Regions from separate parts of the Kurthia populi genome, predicted to be linked through region 2. Evidence: riboswitches for the same ligand, from Rfam matches in the RefSeq annotation. Region 2 holds a riboswitch; each other region holds the start of a gene.
The links. A riboswitch is a leader RNA that binds a small molecule or an ion and turns the genes downstream of it on or off. The one in region 2 is predicted to bind cobalamin.

Region 1 (5,544 bases), on a different contig from region 2:
GCGCGTGCATCAATGGCAACATTTAGTAAAATGGCACAAATGAGTGAGATAATTAGTAACACAGGATGCATATAAAACATCGTCAATCCCGTAATGACCGCAAAATAACTAAATAATACGATTGGATGTAATGTATTTAAACTATACATAGCGCCACCTACTGATCTGCAAGGCCAATATCGCGCCCTAAATTCGTCGTATAATGCCACGTAATTTTATCGCCATCTTTTATATCATATGCTGATGCCCCGACACCAGGTGCTTTACCGTTAACGGCAAACATCCAGCCAGATAGGCTACCCGCTTGCTTTTCATAAATATGATTGATGCCTTCTACATAAACAGAACCATAGCCTGATTCCCCTTCGCCTTCATATTCGAAGTGGATGCCATGTTTTTGCAAGGCTTTTCGCGTTGCCGTCCAGGCACTATCTCCTTTTTCAATCGTGTACGTGCCTGCTTTTAAAATAATGCCGTTTGACGGAACATATTTTGTGCTTTGCAGTGCTTCAGGTAAGCGATTGAAATGCTCCTGCTGCAGCAATGTATCCACGCGTACTGACACCGTCACCGTTTCTTTTTTATCTTCTTTTTGTGGTGTTGTCGGCTTCGGTTTCGCGGTATTATCAGGCGTCGGTTGCTTCACAGGTGCAGTTGTTGCAGGCTTTTGATGTTCGCTTGTTGTTTTATCCGCTGACGTTGGCTGTTTATTAGTAGTATCGGCCGCTGAAGTAGTAGATTTTTCATCCTGTGCAGTGGCTTCTTTTGGCGTTGCCGTTTTTTCTTCTGCCGCTGGTTTCGCGTCGTTCGTTTGCTGCTCCTCTGTTTTTGCTGGCGCTGCAGGTGTAGCTACCTTATCTGTATCTTCTATAATCTTTTCTTTATCAACCTGCTTATCGATAGCTTCCTTGTCATCCGGCTTTATTTCTGCTTTATCCTTTCGTTCTTGTGCATCCTCGCTCGATTTCTGTTTGTTTGCAGCCTCTACGGGTTCTTGTTGTGCCGAACTCGTTTCATTTACTGTCGATGATGCAGTTGCAGCTTGCTCACTTTCTAAGCGCGCTTTTTCTTTTTCATATTCATCAACGGATTGCACGTTGCACGCACTAAGTAGCATCGAAGCGGCTAACATTCCTCCTAATAAGCGTTTCATCTAAAAATCCTCCTTATACGTCAAAGAGGGCGCTGGAAATTCCAGCCCCCTACAGTGACAAAACTCATTATTTTACACGTACTTTCAGCGTTTTTGATTTGTTGCCAGCCGTATCTTTTACCATTACTAACAATGCTTTTTTCGTTTGTTGCTTTGGAATTTTTACGCTGAATTTGCCTGTTGATGATGCTTTCGTGCGATATTTTTTGCCGTTTACTTGAACGATTACTGTTGCACCTTTTTCAGCTTTACCAGTCACATATTTCGTACCTGCTTTTACCGTATTCACTTTCGCCACAGCAGGTGCCGTTTTATCCGCTACTGTGACCGTTTTAACTTTTGAGGTATTGCCCGCAGCGTCTGTTACCGTCACGACTAATTTAGTGCCAGCTTTTTGCTTCGCAATCGCTAAATCGTAGCGTCCTGTGCCATCTGCTAATGTCGTTGCAAGCACTTTTTTACTAGATTTCACTGTCACCGTCGCATATTTCTCAGCTGTGCCTTTTAGCATTGTTGATTTATCCGACACTGCAGAAATCTTTGCGGCTACCGGTGCAGTTGTATCATAGTTAAATTTTGTTGCGTCCACTGCTGATAAATCATAGTATGGTGTTTGTTGTGCATATGCGGTTAGTGCTTGTGCAGCTTGTACGTTTGAGATTTGGTTCACTGTACCTTGTGCCGAGTTTTTAAACGCATGCTGTGCTTTATCATAACTTGTTAATAAGTTTGATACCGTCCATGCACCATTCGCTAACACAAACTGCTCGTGTTGCTGTGGATTAATGCCAAGTGCTAATTGCGCAATAATAAGCTGTGAAACAGATTCTGGACTATCTCCTTTTGCCCATTCACTATAGAAGCCGGCCTGGTCGCTTAATTGTGACTGCATAAATGCCAAGCCTTTTGTGATGACCTTATCTACAGCTGGTTGTGTTTTATAGGGCGCAAGTGCTGTGATCGCCATTGCCGTTGAATCGACATCGGCACCCGTTGCCCATTCACTTGATGAGCCCCATGAGAAGCCACCGTCTGAATAAGCTTTAGTTACAAGGAAGTCTACGATTGCTTCACGTGAGAAATCCGCTTCATTCGCTTTAGGCACCGCATAATCGTTGGCATCAAGCGCTGTTAATAGCCAGTAGTAATCCATTTCTAATAGCTCAAATGCCGTATCTACATCGCCTTTTGCTTTTTGTTGTTGTGCATAAGCGACCATTTTTTCGATTAAGTTAACGCCGCCTACATTCGTTGCATCCTTGCCGATGGCTGTCACCGCAAGCACAGTTGTTGCGTATTTACTAACAGCAGAAAAGCTTGCAAAATCATTTTTTGCTTCCGCTTCTACGGTTTGATAGTATGTATCGTAATAATTTTTCGCTACAGGGAAATTGGCTTTCGCTAATGTCAGTACCGAGCTCCCTAAATCGGTTGTTGGTGTTTTTGCCATCGCGTACGTAAATGCCGACGCATCATTTAATGCTGCCGTATATGATACCGCCGATGCTGTATTGCTAGCGATTGGTGTGACTTCTTGTGCTTGTGCACTCCAAGCTGGCACAGCGCTTAATGTAAGTGCTACCACAACTGAAGATGCTACCCATTTGTTTTTGAACATAAAAAAATCCTCCCCTGATTTTTTAGAATTTTCACGCAACAATTCTTAGGGAGGACAACTATATATAATAAGCCAAAAAAGCTTGCAAAACACCACTTCCCCTCGAAGTTTGTTAACGATGTAGAAGCAGGTCTCCTGGCTCGTGATCTTTTTACTCTAGCGGCTTCTCATTGCTTTATCGCAAGCAACAATGCACAAAACTATTTCATCACACATACAGTAGCGGGGCTGCGTTGGCTTTTCACCAATCTTCCCTATTATCCCAATTGGGCACTTCTACATATTCAATTGTTCTATAGTATTCCATAAAAACGTTCGGATGTAAACGCTTTTTCTAGAGAAAATAAATAAAATCGCCTAACCTCGACTTATTTTACGAATGAAATAAGTTGAGATTAGGCGAATAGAGCGGTCGTACGCTAGACGGCGACTTCACATTTTTTATGCGTATTATAGGCATGTAGTTGCTCCTCTGTTAAGTTTTTTACGTACAAATGAAAATTCATCGACTGCAGTCCATACTGTTCACAAGCCTCGCAATAAATTCGATACCCTTCACGATACATATCCATTTTTACCAATCCTCTCTGAATGTGTTAGTTGTTATATAACAAATATCTTTTATAAAAATAATATATAACAGTTTGAAACAGTCGTCAATGATATTTATCAGAAAATTTAAAAATAAATAAAAAAAGAGCCCTGCCTCTATGGCTAAGCTCTTGTCAGTTTAGTGTTTTGGCCTTTTTTAAGCGCGTCATCATTTTGCGATACATCTGTACTAATACTTCAGCGATTACAAGTCCCATTACAATTGCACCCGTAATAATGCCAGTTTTTAAGAAAAATTGTAGTGACTCATTGTATTCGTTTGCGACAACATGACGCATTGCCTCATACGCTAAGCCCCCGGGTACAAGTGGGATAATACCCCCTACAACAAAAATCAGCATCGGTGTTTTGTGTTTAAATGCTTGGTAATGGGCCACAATCGAAATAATAAATGCCCCGCAAAACGATGCGGTGACACTGTCTACTTGCTGCTGAATCATCGCGTAATAAATGAGCCACCCAATCATCCCAACGAGTCCACACGGAATGAGTGTTGATTTTGGTACGTTGAAAATAATCGCAATGCCATAGGTAGCAACAAATGCACACACAAGTTGTAAAACATAATCCATAGCAAAGTCTCCTTAAAATAAAATAAGTACAAAGGCGATACCTGAACCAATCGCTAGGGCTGTAAGAGATGCCTCTGCGCCTTTTGTGACGCCGGATACAAAATGCCCCGCCATCATGTCACGCACCGCATTGGCAATCGGGACGCCTGGTACAAGCGGCATAACCGCGCCGATAATGATTTTATCCTCTTCAAAGCCAAAGCCTATATAGAGCGCGAGTAGCGTCATTAAACCAACTGCAATGGATGCAGTAAATTCGGCAAAAAACTTCACCTTTGTAATCGCATTTACGCGTAAGCAGACCCAGTGCCCGATGCCCCCCGCAATCGCTGCGGCTGGCATATCCCAAACGGAACCCATAAAAAGAATGACGAAGCAACCACTTGCGATTGCTGCGTAAATAACTTGTGCAAGTTCTGAACGAAAAAGATTTTTATTTTCAAGCGTTTTTAATTGTTCATACGCTTCTTCAATTGATAATTGATTTGCTGTTAGTGCACGAGAAATCGTATTAATTTCAGCGATTTTTGATAAATCTGTTGCGCGTCGTGGAATTTGTGCAATACGTGTCGGGCTTTCATGACTAGCTGAAAAAATAATACCGGTTGGTGTCACAAAACTTTGTGCATCCTGATAGCCCTGTGAACGTGCCATGCGAAGCATTGTATCTTCTGCACGATACGTTTCTGCGCCGCTTTGCATGAGTAAGCGCCCTGCGAGTAAAAAGCAGTCCGCCGCAAAGACAGATGATGTATCCATCTTGTCCCTCCTTATAAAATAAAAGTAAGGAGCCAAAAAATCGCTGGCTCCTTAACATTATAGTAGTTATTTGTGGTTTTGATAACCCATTATTTTGCAGGCATACGTGTTGCTGCATCAAGACGAATGAGTTCCGCATTTAAATACGCACTCTCAATCATATATTTCACCGTAAAGGCATATTCAGAAGGATCCCCTAAACGTTTTGGATATTCTGGGATTTGGCGTAAGGAAGCAAGCGCATTTTCTGGCATTCCTTGCATCAGTGGTGTTTCAAATAATCCTGGTGCAATCGTATTAATACGAATATTTAAGCTTGCGAGGTCGCGGGCAATCGGTAAAGCCATGCTCGCAATGGCACCTTTACTTGCGCTGTATGCGGCTTGTCCCATCTGGCCATCAAATGCGGCAATCGAAGCGGTGTTAATGACAATTCCACGATCTGGATGCTCGTCCGTCGGCTCATTTTTAGCCATTTGTTCTACCGCAAGGCGCAATACATTAAATGTTCCAATTAAATTAATATCGATAATTTTCTTAAAGAAATCAAGCGACATCACGCCTTTACGACCAAATACTTTTGCGGGCGGTCCGATACCAGCACAGTTTACAGCGATATCTAAATACCCGTGCTTCGCCATAATGGCGTCAATCGCTTGTTGCACTTGCTCTTCACTCGTAACATCAACTTTGTGGAATGTGCCGCCGATTTCTGTCGCTGCTTTTTGACCATTTTCTTCGTTGACATCAAAGATTTGTACCACTGCGCCGTTATCCGCTAGCATTTTTGCTGTCGCAAATCCTAGTCCTGATGCCGCTCCTGTTACAAT
Region 2 (5,544 bases):
AAATAATATGCTAGCGCTTTGTTAATTCGTTATTCAGTGTATAACAAAAAGCTACATTCGTAAAATACATAATTATTATCATCATTATTCCAAATTGGAATTCTTTTTCACGTAGTCAAGAAATGCACGCATTGCCTGTGAACGGTAGCGATCTTTTTTTAAAATGAAAGCAATTTCCCATAAAATTGGCTTCTCTAATGGAATCATTTTCACCACATTGGGATTGGTTTTATGCGCAAATGGTTCAGGGAATAAGGCGATACCTAAATTATGTTCAATCATTTGGCTAATAAATTCCCACTGTGAGCTTTCAAAAGCAATCGTTGGTTCAAAGCCAAAATCTTCACATTCTTGAATGATACGGTCATGCAAGGTAAAGTCTTCTGAAAATAGCAGCAGGGGCTCATTTTCTAAATCACGCATTGAAATAGTAGATTTTGTTGCTAATGGATGGTCATTATGAACAATGACGTACACATCTTTTTTTACAAAAGGAATACAATCATAGTCTTCATCGTGAGCAGGTAGCATCACAAAACCACCATCTAAATCACCAGATAAGACACGTTCTTTGACGATGTTAGCGCCGATTTCATCTAATTGAAATGAAATATCTGGGAAGAGTTGTTGGAAGCCCTTCATGATTTGAGGAAAAAATAAAATACCGATAAGCGGCGGCATGCCTAATGTTAAATGACCCGTTTTTAAATGCTCCATATCTTCTAATGCTAAATGGACTTCATCCACCATTTGAATAATTTGAATAGCGCGCTCAAATACAACATCTCCTGCATCGGTTAATTGAACATGTTTACTCGAACGATCGAGTAATGTTGTGCCGAGTTCAGATTCGAGCTGACGAACCATTTTTGAAATCGTCGGTTGTGTAACATGCAGTTTATGTGCTGCTTTTGTAAAACTTTGTTGTTTTGCGACTTCGGTAAAATAGGTGAGTTGACGAACATCCATAAATAAGCCTCCTAAAGCGTAGTGAAGCGGAAATTTGTTGTGTAGTGATAGCGTTGATTGGCTGCAAGCTCAGCGTCAAAGCGTTTTTTGAAATGAGAATAGGGAGCGAGCTGTGTTTCAAAGCAAATCGCACTTTGTTTTTTAGCTTGTAAATGCTCTGTAAGAATCGCCGTTTCATCAATATTATTACCACTATAAATAACCGCAAATGGATAGCTTGTTTCAACAGTTAAAACGCGTCCAACATGTGGCTCAACCAAGCGGATTTGTGGCTGCTGCGGTAATAAATGAAAGGGATGGTCTAAGCCACCTCCACGTGTAAGCTGCACGTCATCTTTATCGAAAAGGTGAGCGAGCAGTTGTGGCTCGCTAAAGTCGAAGGAAGAATTACGTGTGGCCTTTGCATAGGTTGGAATCGAATCTTCGGCGAGTTCCAAATAATAATCGCTTTTTACTTCTAATAAGTGGTCACCAATTGGTTGAAAAGGATGACCACTTAAATTGAAATAGCTATGATTCGTTAAATTTAAGACCGTTTTTGCATCGCTTAATGCGTCATAGTCAATACGAAGTTCATGCGCTTCATTAAATGTCATCGTCACATTGACGTCGACATTTCCAGGGAAGCCATCAGAGCCAGCATCTGAGTGTAACGTAAAGACAACAGAAATATCATCAGCGCGCTCAATAATTTCGTAATTCCATAGCAGTGAGCTGAAATTACCATGGAGTAGGTGAGTGCCTTCATTTGCCGGTAGCTGAATTTGTGCCCCGTTTATACAAATCTGTGCTTGCTCAATACGCCCTGCATGACGACCGATTGTAGCGCCGAGTGCCATATCATTATTTAAATACTGCTCAATGTTTTCATAACCAAGCACGACATTACCTAATTGGCGCTCTTTATCAGGCACCCATAGCGCAACGATAGCAGCTCCAGCGTTTGTAAGCACAATATTAGCGCCGTCCTTTGCATTGAGTGTAATGGTATGAATATCTTGTGTAACGGCATTGACAACGTAGTTCATTTTAACAGCTCCTCTACAAATTCATTCCTTTTTTTCAGTATACTACAAGACTTCAAGAAAACGAAAAATCGAACATTATGTGAAGCTATAGTAAATTTGGCAAAATTCGGTATAATAAATGAAATCAATGATAGATGGGAATGATTTACATGACGATGACACAACCGGTATTTTTTGTATTTTTGTATTGTATCATGCTCATCATTGTAAGCATTGATGGATTGCTTCAGTATAAACGGTACAAGGCGGTATTATATGGGGAGCAGGTGAAACAGCCCCTCCTTGGGATACTTTACACCTCTTTACGACAACATCGCTTTCTCCGTATTGTGGTTGAATTTTGTTTGAAATTTGGTATTTATTTTTATGCCTATTTGCTATATCCCTACAGTTGGATGCTAGCATTATGTGCATTGCTTATAATCGGGCGTCTGTACGTGCTATGGATGCCAATGGGAAAACTACGTACAACGAAATGGGATTTTATTACGCTGTTTGTAGAGCTAATCTTTTTAACATTATTCACGGCTTCATTGCTCGTATATGAAGCATAGGAGGGATACAATGCGTATTATCTGGACGGTGTTTCACGATGATGAACTTATTGAAAAGGGTGAGTTTAATCAGTTTTTTTGGCGAGGTGGTCAATTTGATGTCCTACTAGAAGGCAATCGAAAACTATCGATTGAGTCAAATGTTAATCATGGTATTCTAATAGAGGATATTGCAAAGTCTTTAATAAATGCTTTGCATACAGATGACCCACAAACCTTTCATACGTATAGTACATCAAAATCCTATGATGTGATTTTTTTAGGGCGCGTCCTGGAGTTTCGTAATTTTGATCCGGATACATTAAAAACGTTAAAGCGTACGATGCTGCCGAAGTTAGCGTTTATCGATGCATTTACGTATGCATTATGTAGCTACTTAAAGCTACTAAAGGAGCGCAATGAAGCCATCGAGCAAAATGAACTTTTTATACGATTAACTGTGCAATTACAAACATTGCAGCAATTAACAATGTAATGATAGCGCAAGTGCGGAGGAAAGCCGTGCTTGCGCTATTTTTTTTCAGCTAGTTCTTTTATAATGAACAATGGAAGGTGATTTTTTGAGTAAATTAGCGTGGTATATTTCATTAGCAATCTCATTATTTGGTGTCTTTGTTGTGCGCTATTATTTTACATTAGCGCCGGATGAGTCATTAAAAAATATAAATCCAGCATTTATTCCGCTTGTCTTTGTTATTCCATTTTTACTGATTAGTTTATTCATTAGCTTTGTCATTGGCTCCCGTTATTTTGCGCAAGCGAAGGGACAACAAATTGTAAGCTATATCGTCGTGTTATGCGTTATTTTGGCACTTAGTACATATCTAGAATACACACAAGTACAGGCGGATTTGACTGCCTTTGGTGGTGGTATCGCTGATAAGGGTTCGCTTATTTTTAATTTTCCTATATGGAATAGCTATACAAATGGCTGGTTCGTCAATGAAATGATTTTCTTTAGCCTGCAAGCTATCGCATTTGGCATCGGTTTTTTCAAGCGACATACTATTGAATTAGCACAGCAGGAGGGAGGCGAATAGCCTCTCTTTTTTTATAGAGCTATTTGATTTTTCAAAATTTAATGCTAAAATGAAAGCAATTCAATATGATGAATGGCGCTAATTCTTAGCTTAATAGGGAAATCGGTGAAAAACCGATGCTGTCCCGCAACTGTAACTTGGAGTGCTTTACAAAAACCACTGTGTAAACGGGAAGGTGTAAAGTACGTTGAAGAGAAGCCAGGAGACCTACCATTTAATCTTCGATGATTCACCCTACGAGGATAGGTGCGGAATAAGCAAAGGTTATTTGCGTTTTTTTAGTGCACTTTTTATAGGGGAAAGTGTCTTTTTTTATGCTTTCTATCCTCTGTGTGGGAATCAACAACATGAGGGGGAGTTAGCATGACAACGTGGAATTTAACGAAAATGGAGCGTCATTTAATGATTTGTAACGGAGCTACTTGTATGGGAGCTGGCGCAGAAGATGTCACGCAACAAATTCGTGATGAAATTCGTACACTAAAATTAGATGAGGTTATTCATACGTCACGGACACGCTGTAATGGACGTTGTAAAGATAAATGTGTCGTAATTGATTATCCAAAAGGTACTTGGTATTCTGTGCAGCAGGAGCAAACGGCGCGTAGTATTGTGCAAGGTAATGTAGCGCGTGAGGCGATTATTTATGAAATGGTAAATGGCGAACGCGTGCGTCAAGAAGGGCATATTAAAGGCATTGAAAAATATCGTAAAAAGCGCGCCACAAAAAAGACAGCGGTATTATTTGTTGGGCATGGTAGCAGACTAGAAGCGGGGAATGAAGAAGTGCGTTCATTTATTCGTCAAATGAAGCCAGCGATTGATGCCAATTTATTAGTAGAGACATGCTTTTTAGAATTTGCGAATCCTAATATTGAGGACGGTATTCAAGCGTGTATTGAACAGGGAGCGGTTGAAATCCATGTGATTCCAATTATTTTATTACATGCCGGGCATTCTAAATTACATATCCCAGCAGAAATTGAAGAGGCAAAGGCGCAGTTCCCAGAAATTCGTTTTACGTATGGCCAAACAATCGGTATTCACCAAGCAATTATTGATATTTTAAAGGCTCGTTTAGAAGAAATTCAATTTGATGTGTCGATTCCTCATAAAGATACGGCAATTTTATTGATCGGTCGTGGGAGCAGTGACGAAGATGCTAAAATGGATTTCTATAACATCGCATCGATTTTACAAGCACAGCTGACTGTTTCAACTGTAGAATGTGCTTTTATGGGTGTAACAACACCAACTGTGGAGCAAGGCATGCAAATCTGTCTAGCGCAAGGTGCAAAACAAGTCATTATGTTACCATATTTCTTATTTACAGGTATCTTAATGGAACGAATGGCCTTAATGGCGCAGCAATTTTCTGATACAAATCCAAGCGTTTCGATTGAGTTAGCCTCTTATTTTGGGTATCATCCAAATTTACAAACGGTATTATTAGAGCGCTTGCAGCAAGCAATCGATGGCACGTCAACAGGCATGCAAGATTTAGCGAATTTCCGTGAATACGTGAAAGAAAATGAGTATGTTCATCATCATTAAGGGTGCACAAAGTAATTTTCTTAATAGAACAGCAGTAAAAGCGTTAAAGTAGAAAAAAGTTAAATAAACAAGAAGTGTGTTTTTCTGACAGGAATATTGTATAAAGTACAAAAAAGAGTATAATAATAGTTGTAAGTTACATAACTAATTTACCTATTTGCCTACTTAGTTTAATGGTAGAACAACGGTCTCGTAATCCGTAGATGAGAGTTCGATTCTCCCAGAAGGCATATCTTTGTTCAATTACAAAGCATCATAAAATTTAGAAAAAGTCGATAAACGTTGATATAACAGCGTTTATCGGCTTTTTTGTTTTTTCAGTATGCTATGGAGAATGCATTAAAACAACTTAGAATATCGTAGCATAGTGACCAAATAGTGACCAAAAAAATGAAATAG
Region 3 (5,544 bases), on a different contig from region 2:
ACATGTTTAACGCCCCTTTCTACGTTGTCTAAAGAAAATATAAGCAAATACTGGCGCACCAATAAATGATGTAATGACGCCAATCGGTAATTCGGATGGTGCAATAATCGTGCGCGCTACTAAATCACAGACGATAAGTAGCGTGGCACCATTAATAATTGAGAGCGGTAGTAAATGACGATGATCTGCACCGAAAAGTAGACGTGTCATATGCGGTACAACTAAACCAACAAAGCCAATTGTCCCTGACACCGCTACGGCACAGCCTGTTAAAATCGAGCCGCCCACTAAAATCATCCACTTGCTGCGCTTCACATTGACCCCTAAATAATGCGCGCGCTCCTCGCCAAATAATAAGGCATTTAGTTCCTTGCGATTCATCCATAGCATCAAGGCACCAACAAGTAAAAATGGCCAAATCATTTTAATATACGGCCAGCCACGCATCGATACGCTCCCCATGAGCCAGTTTAAAATCTGACGCAGTTCCTCACCAGTTAGTGCAATCATAAGTGAAATAACGGAGCTTAAAAAGGCACTAATAATAATCCCTGTTAAAATCAATGTTTCCATTTTCATCGAACGATCGACAAGGCGTGAAAAGCCAAGCACTAACACCATTGCGACCATTGCACCAATCATACTAAAAATCGGTAATGTGTATAGGCCAAGCGCGGATGACGAAATACCGAAGAAAATTGTCATCACCGCTCCGACCGATGCCCCAGAAGAAACCCCCAGCGTATATGGATCAGCCAGTGGATTTTTCAATAAACCTTGAAAGGCAGCACCTGCCATAGCAAGTGCTGCCCCTACAAGACCGGCTAAAATCACACGTGGCACGCGGATTTTCCATATAATATTTGCCGAGGCTGCATCCGCTGATGATGGATTCCACAATACAGATAGTGGAACCTTCACCGAGCCAATACTAATCGCAAACCATGCCGCTACAACTAATAGCGCAAAGGATACGGTATACCCGACAACATGTTTTTTCATTATTTAAATGCCTCAGGATAGACAGCTTTCGCGATTTCTTCTAAGCCATCTGCTAAACGTGGACCTGTACGACTTGTTAAATTGTCATCGACTTGCACAATTTGGTCTTCTTTCACCGCTGTAATGGTATCAAAGCCATCACGTTTTTTAATTTTCTTCATGATATTTGGTACGTAATCATACTTCACGATAATGACATCTGGGTTGCCTTTTACAATCGCTTCTGGGTCGATTTTATACCAATTTTCGCCGCCATCTTTAGCAATATTATTCGCACCAATTAAGTCGAACATTTCTTGCATATACGAGTTATTGCCCGCTGTATAAATGTCTGGTGCATCTGATGTTTCGACAAATACAGAACGTTCTTTCACATTGGCATCTTTAATTTTCTGTTGTACATCCGCTACTTTTTTCTGCATATCTGCAACAATTTTTTTCGCTTCAGCTTCTTTATTTGTCACCTTACCGATTAGTTCGATATTGGCATACGTTTCATCAAATGAATTTGCTGTTGGCACAACAAATACAGTGATTCCTGCATCACGTAGCTGCTCTAAACCTGCTTCAGCCGTACCTAATGATGACGCATCAATTAACACGAAATCAGGTTCTAACGAAATGATTTTTTCGATATTTGGATTCATATCGCCAACCATTGTTTTTTTAGTCGCTTCTTTCGGATAATCATCATTCGTTGTAACACCTGTCACCTTATCTCCTAAGTCAAGTGCGAATAATGATTCCGTAATGCTTGGTGATAAGGTAATAATTTTTGAAGGCTCTTGCTTAATGCTAATTTCTTTACCTGTCGCATCCTTCACTGTTAATGGGTACGCATTTTGCTGCGCTGACTGTGTTGTTTTTTCCTTGTCATTTGTCTGATCTGCTGTACCGCAGCCTGATAATAACATTGCTGAGACCGCTAATGCGGAACCCCATGACATCCATTTTTTCAAAATCCATTCTCCTCTCATTTCCCGAGAACATAAAAAGGCCCCTGTACATACAGAAGCCCCCTAAAAGTTGACTATCCTCGTAGCACATTCAAGAAAATAGTAGGTAATCTGGCTTCGAATTACTTCATTACAGTGGCGGGACCGCATGAGATTTTCACTCATTTCCCCTACTATGTCTGTGTGTTTAATTGCCCCTATTATACAAAACTTCAAGGAGTTAAGAAAGCATATTCGGAATAGTGTGTCATTTTTATGTAATTACGCACTGATTTCGTGCTTACTTTATTTTAAAATGTAATTTAATTTCTTTTTAAAAAATATTTTAAACAAAAAATGAAATTTTATTACTTTTAGATTACATTATTTGTAAATAAACGAAAGTGATTCCATCCATGTTAGGGTTTTCTTTTTTTAAATAATTCGGAAAAAATGTCATTACCCATTCAGACATTCATCTGATTACAACACTGCTTTCTGCTAACCCAGAAAATAAAGTACTTGTGCTTATTTCAAATTCTGGTGAAAAAACGCAAATCGAGCAGCTAGAAAACATTGCGAAGAGCCTACAAATTCCTGTCATTGCGGTGACCGGCAATCAAGACTCCGAGCTTGCAAAACAAGCCACGGTGACACTTTTACACAGTGCATTAGAGGTTAGCGGTAAAATCCGCACAGCCGCGACAGCGTCACTTATCGCGCAGTTGTATGTCGTTGATATGCTCTACTATTACTTTTTAACATCGAATTATACGAAGTATTCGGAGCCTATTTTACGTACACATGATGCAACCAATTTATTTTTAAATTGAACTACCCCCACTTAGCCGTTTTTACGAATGCGCTTGAAGTGGGGGATTCCTACGAACAGTGCTTGCTTGTTCCGACAGCTCGAACAGTGGCTTCACTTCTTGAGTAGGCGAGCCCCGTAGTCCCTACGGTTGTTGGGTTAACAGCGTGAGTCCTTCGGCTAAAATGTTCCGACTTGCGTTAAGGTCTCGGTCTAGCGTTTCACCGCAAGATGGGCAAACCCACTCGCGAATGTCGAGGGACTTCTTGCCATCTCGATGCCCACAGACATGGCAAAGTTGGCTCGATGGATAGAAGCGTGAAATCTTTACGATTTCTCGGCCATACCACTTCGCTTTATACATCAGTTTTTGCACAAACGAAAACCAAGAAACGTCATTAATGGCTTTTGCTAGTTTATGATTTTTCAACATGCCTTTGGTGTGTAAGTCTTCTAGGCAGATGATGTCGTACTGGCGAATGAGTTCCGTTGATAACTTATTTAAAAAATCTTCCCGCTGAAACGCAACACGTTCACGCAAGCGCGCGACTTTACGACGTTGCTTTTGGTAGTTCATACAGTCACGTAAAACGCGGTTCTCTTTTTTTGCTTGTTCGTAGCGACGTGATAACTTGCGTTGTTCCCGCTTTAGCTGCTTCTCCATCTTCACCGTAAAGCGTTGGTTATCCACTTTACGTCCATCAGACAGCATCGCAAAATCGGTGATACCTAAATCAATCCCGACAGATTGATTGGTTTTCGGTAACGGCTGAACGTCCGGTACTTCACATGCAATCGATACGTAAAAATGGCCACTTGCATGATATTTGATCGTTGCGCGCATGATACGTCCTTCTATCTCACAAGACTTCGCAAACTTCACAAGCCCAAGTTTCGGTAGTTTGATGTGGTTACCGACAATCGCGATATTGTTATTTGTATTTTTGGTTGTATAGCTTTGTACGGGATTTTTTTTGCTTTTGAAACGAGGGTATTTATTCTGTTTCTTAAAAAATCGATTGAAGGCATCGATTAAATATTCATAAGAGGCTTGTAATGCCACACTGTCTACGTTTCTCAGCCAAGCTGTTTCATCTTGTTTCTTCATCTTCGTGAGGACTTTAGACATCAAGCTACGATTTAAGCTTTTGCCTTCTTCTTTATAGGAAGTGTTCCAAAGTTCAAGAAAATGGTTATAGACAAAACGACAATGACCGTGCGTTTGATGGATGCGTGCTTGTTGGTCCTTATTTGGATATAACCTAAATTTGTAGGCTTTATTTTGTGACAATACGTTCACCTCTTCCGTTAATTATTTTTTGCTTTGAGATTGAAGCTATTTTTTAATCGTTTCGATTGAAGTACCGTCAGTAGAAATCCGACAGGCGTTTTTAGAGCAAAACAGTTCTAGTCTTTCCATACCCTTTTTCAATCAATAGCAAGCCCTATTAACGAGTATTTTAACGAGCATCTCTTGAAACGCGCTGTTCGCCAAAAGCATAGCATGCATCGCCCACCTACTCACTTCGCTCCTTGAGGTGAGCGTCTTCTGCTACAGACATAATAAAAAAGTGACTAAGACAAAACACGTCATTTTCTTTTTTTAACGTTCGAAACGAAAAACCGGAACCGCGTCACAGCGCGATTCCGGTTTTTTTATGCTCATAGGAGCGGCTTTACACATATGTCAAAGCCTCTTTTTATTTAGCTAAATTACATTTTTTCAGGAGCAGCTACGCCTACTAATTTAAGCGCATTTTTAATTGTTTGTGCTACTGCTGTGATCATTGCAAGACGTGCTGCAGAGCGTTCTTTATTGTCAACATCTAATACTTTTTCAGCATTGTAGAAGCTGTGGAATGTAGCAGCTAATTCTTGTACGTAGTTTGTGATACGGTGCGGTGCGCGAGCGCGTGCAGCATCTGCTACCACTTGTGGGAAATCCCCAACTTTTTTCAGTACATCGATGTCTTTTTCTGTAGATAATGTTTCAAGCGCATCTGTTGAAGGTGCGAAACCTTTTTCTTCTGCTTGACGTAGGATTGAGCAAATACGTGCATGTGCATATTGTGCGTAGTATACAGGGTTTTCGTTTGATTGCTTCACAGCTAAATCTAAATCGAAATCTAAGTGTGTATCACCGGCGCGCATTGCGAAGTTGTAGCGTACTGCGTCTAGACCTACTTCTTCTACTAATTCACGTAATGTTACTGCGTTACCTGTACGTTTAGACATTTTCACTTTTTCGCCGTCACGTAATAAGTTAACCATTTGGATAACTTCTACTTCCAGCATGTCGCGGTCATAGCCTAACGCTTGAATTGCAGCTTTCATACGAGGAATGTAACCGTGGTGGTCAGCACCCCAGATGTTGATGATTTTATCGAAGCCACGTTGTAATTTATCTTCGTGGTATGCGATATCTGGTGTTAAGTAAGTGAATGAACCGTCTGTTTTACGTAATACACGGTCTTTATCATCACCGAATGTTGTAGAGCGGAACCATACAGCGCCGTCTTCTTCGTATACGTGACCATTATCTTTTAATGTTTGGATGGCTTTTTCAACTTTACCATCTTTGTATAAAGAAGTTTCAGAGAACCATACGTCGAAATCAACGCGGAAGTCTTTTAAGTCTTTTTGAAGTTTACCAAATTCATGGTTTAAACCATGTGTACGGAAGAATTCAAAGCGTTCTTCGTCTGATTTATTTAAGATGTCTTCGCCAAATTCATTTGATAATGTTTCCGCAATCATGACGATATCTTTACCGTGGTAGCCGTCTTCTGGCATATC

Region 1: it holds a riboswitch for cobalamin, as region 2 does, so the genes downstream of both, ACFSY7_RS18445 (Ig-like domain-containing protein) here and ACFSY7_RS03640 (CbiX/SirB N-terminal domain-containing protein) in region 2, are expected to answer to the same signal.
Region 3: it holds a riboswitch for cobalamin, as region 2 does, so the genes downstream of both, ACFSY7_RS04110 (ABC transporter substrate-binding protein) here and ACFSY7_RS03640 (CbiX/SirB N-terminal domain-containing protein) in region 2, are expected to answer to the same signal.

What each region holds. Positions count from the first base shown of each region.
Region 1 is NZ_JBHUOR010000140.1:8,615-14,158, forward strand. Features, by position in the region: gene ACFSY7_RS18435 (energy-coupling factor transporter transmembrane component T) at 1-149, opposite strand, end outside; gene ACFSY7_RS18440 (DUF4430 domain-containing protein) at 158-1,153, opposite strand; gene ACFSY7_RS18445 (Ig-like domain-containing protein) at 1,221-2,771, opposite strand; cobalamin riboswitch at 2,880-3,064, opposite strand; gene ACFSY7_RS18450 (transcriptional regulator) at 3,191-3,343, opposite strand; gene ACFSY7_RS18455 (threonine/serine exporter family protein) at 3,497-3,955, opposite strand; gene ACFSY7_RS18460 (threonine/serine exporter family protein) at 3,968-4,714, opposite strand; gene ACFSY7_RS18465 (SDR family NAD(P)-dependent oxidoreductase) at 4,804-5,544, opposite strand, start outside.
Region 2 is NZ_JBHUOR010000019.1:25,304-30,847, reverse strand. Features, by position in the region: gene ACFSY7_RS03665 (LysR family transcriptional regulator) at 85-969, opposite strand; gene ACFSY7_RS03660 (aldose epimerase family protein) at 981-1,997, opposite strand; gene ACFSY7_RS03655 (hypothetical protein) at 2,393-2,551, shown strand; gene ACFSY7_RS03650 (hypothetical protein) at 2,562-3,026, shown strand; gene ACFSY7_RS03645 (hypothetical protein) at 3,112-3,591, shown strand; cobalamin riboswitch at 3,648-3,820, shown strand; gene ACFSY7_RS03640 (CbiX/SirB N-terminal domain-containing protein) at 3,955-5,145, shown strand; tRNA gene ACFSY7_RS03635 (tRNA-Thr) at 5,305-5,375, shown strand.
Region 3 is NZ_JBHUOR010000023.1:25,484-31,027, reverse strand. Features, by position in the region: gene ACFSY7_RS04120 (adenosylcobinamide amidohydrolase) at 1-4, opposite strand, end outside; gene ACFSY7_RS04115 (FecCD family ABC transporter permease) at 7-1,002, opposite strand; gene ACFSY7_RS04110 (ABC transporter substrate-binding protein) at 1,002-1,961, opposite strand; adenosylcobalamin (AdoCbl) riboswitch at 2,020-2,151, opposite strand; gene ACFSY7_RS04105 (SIS domain-containing protein) at 2,396-2,770, shown strand; gene tnpB (IS200/IS605 family element RNA-guided endonuclease TnpB) at 2,894-4,039, opposite strand; gene argS (arginine--tRNA ligase) at 4,462-5,544, opposite strand, start outside.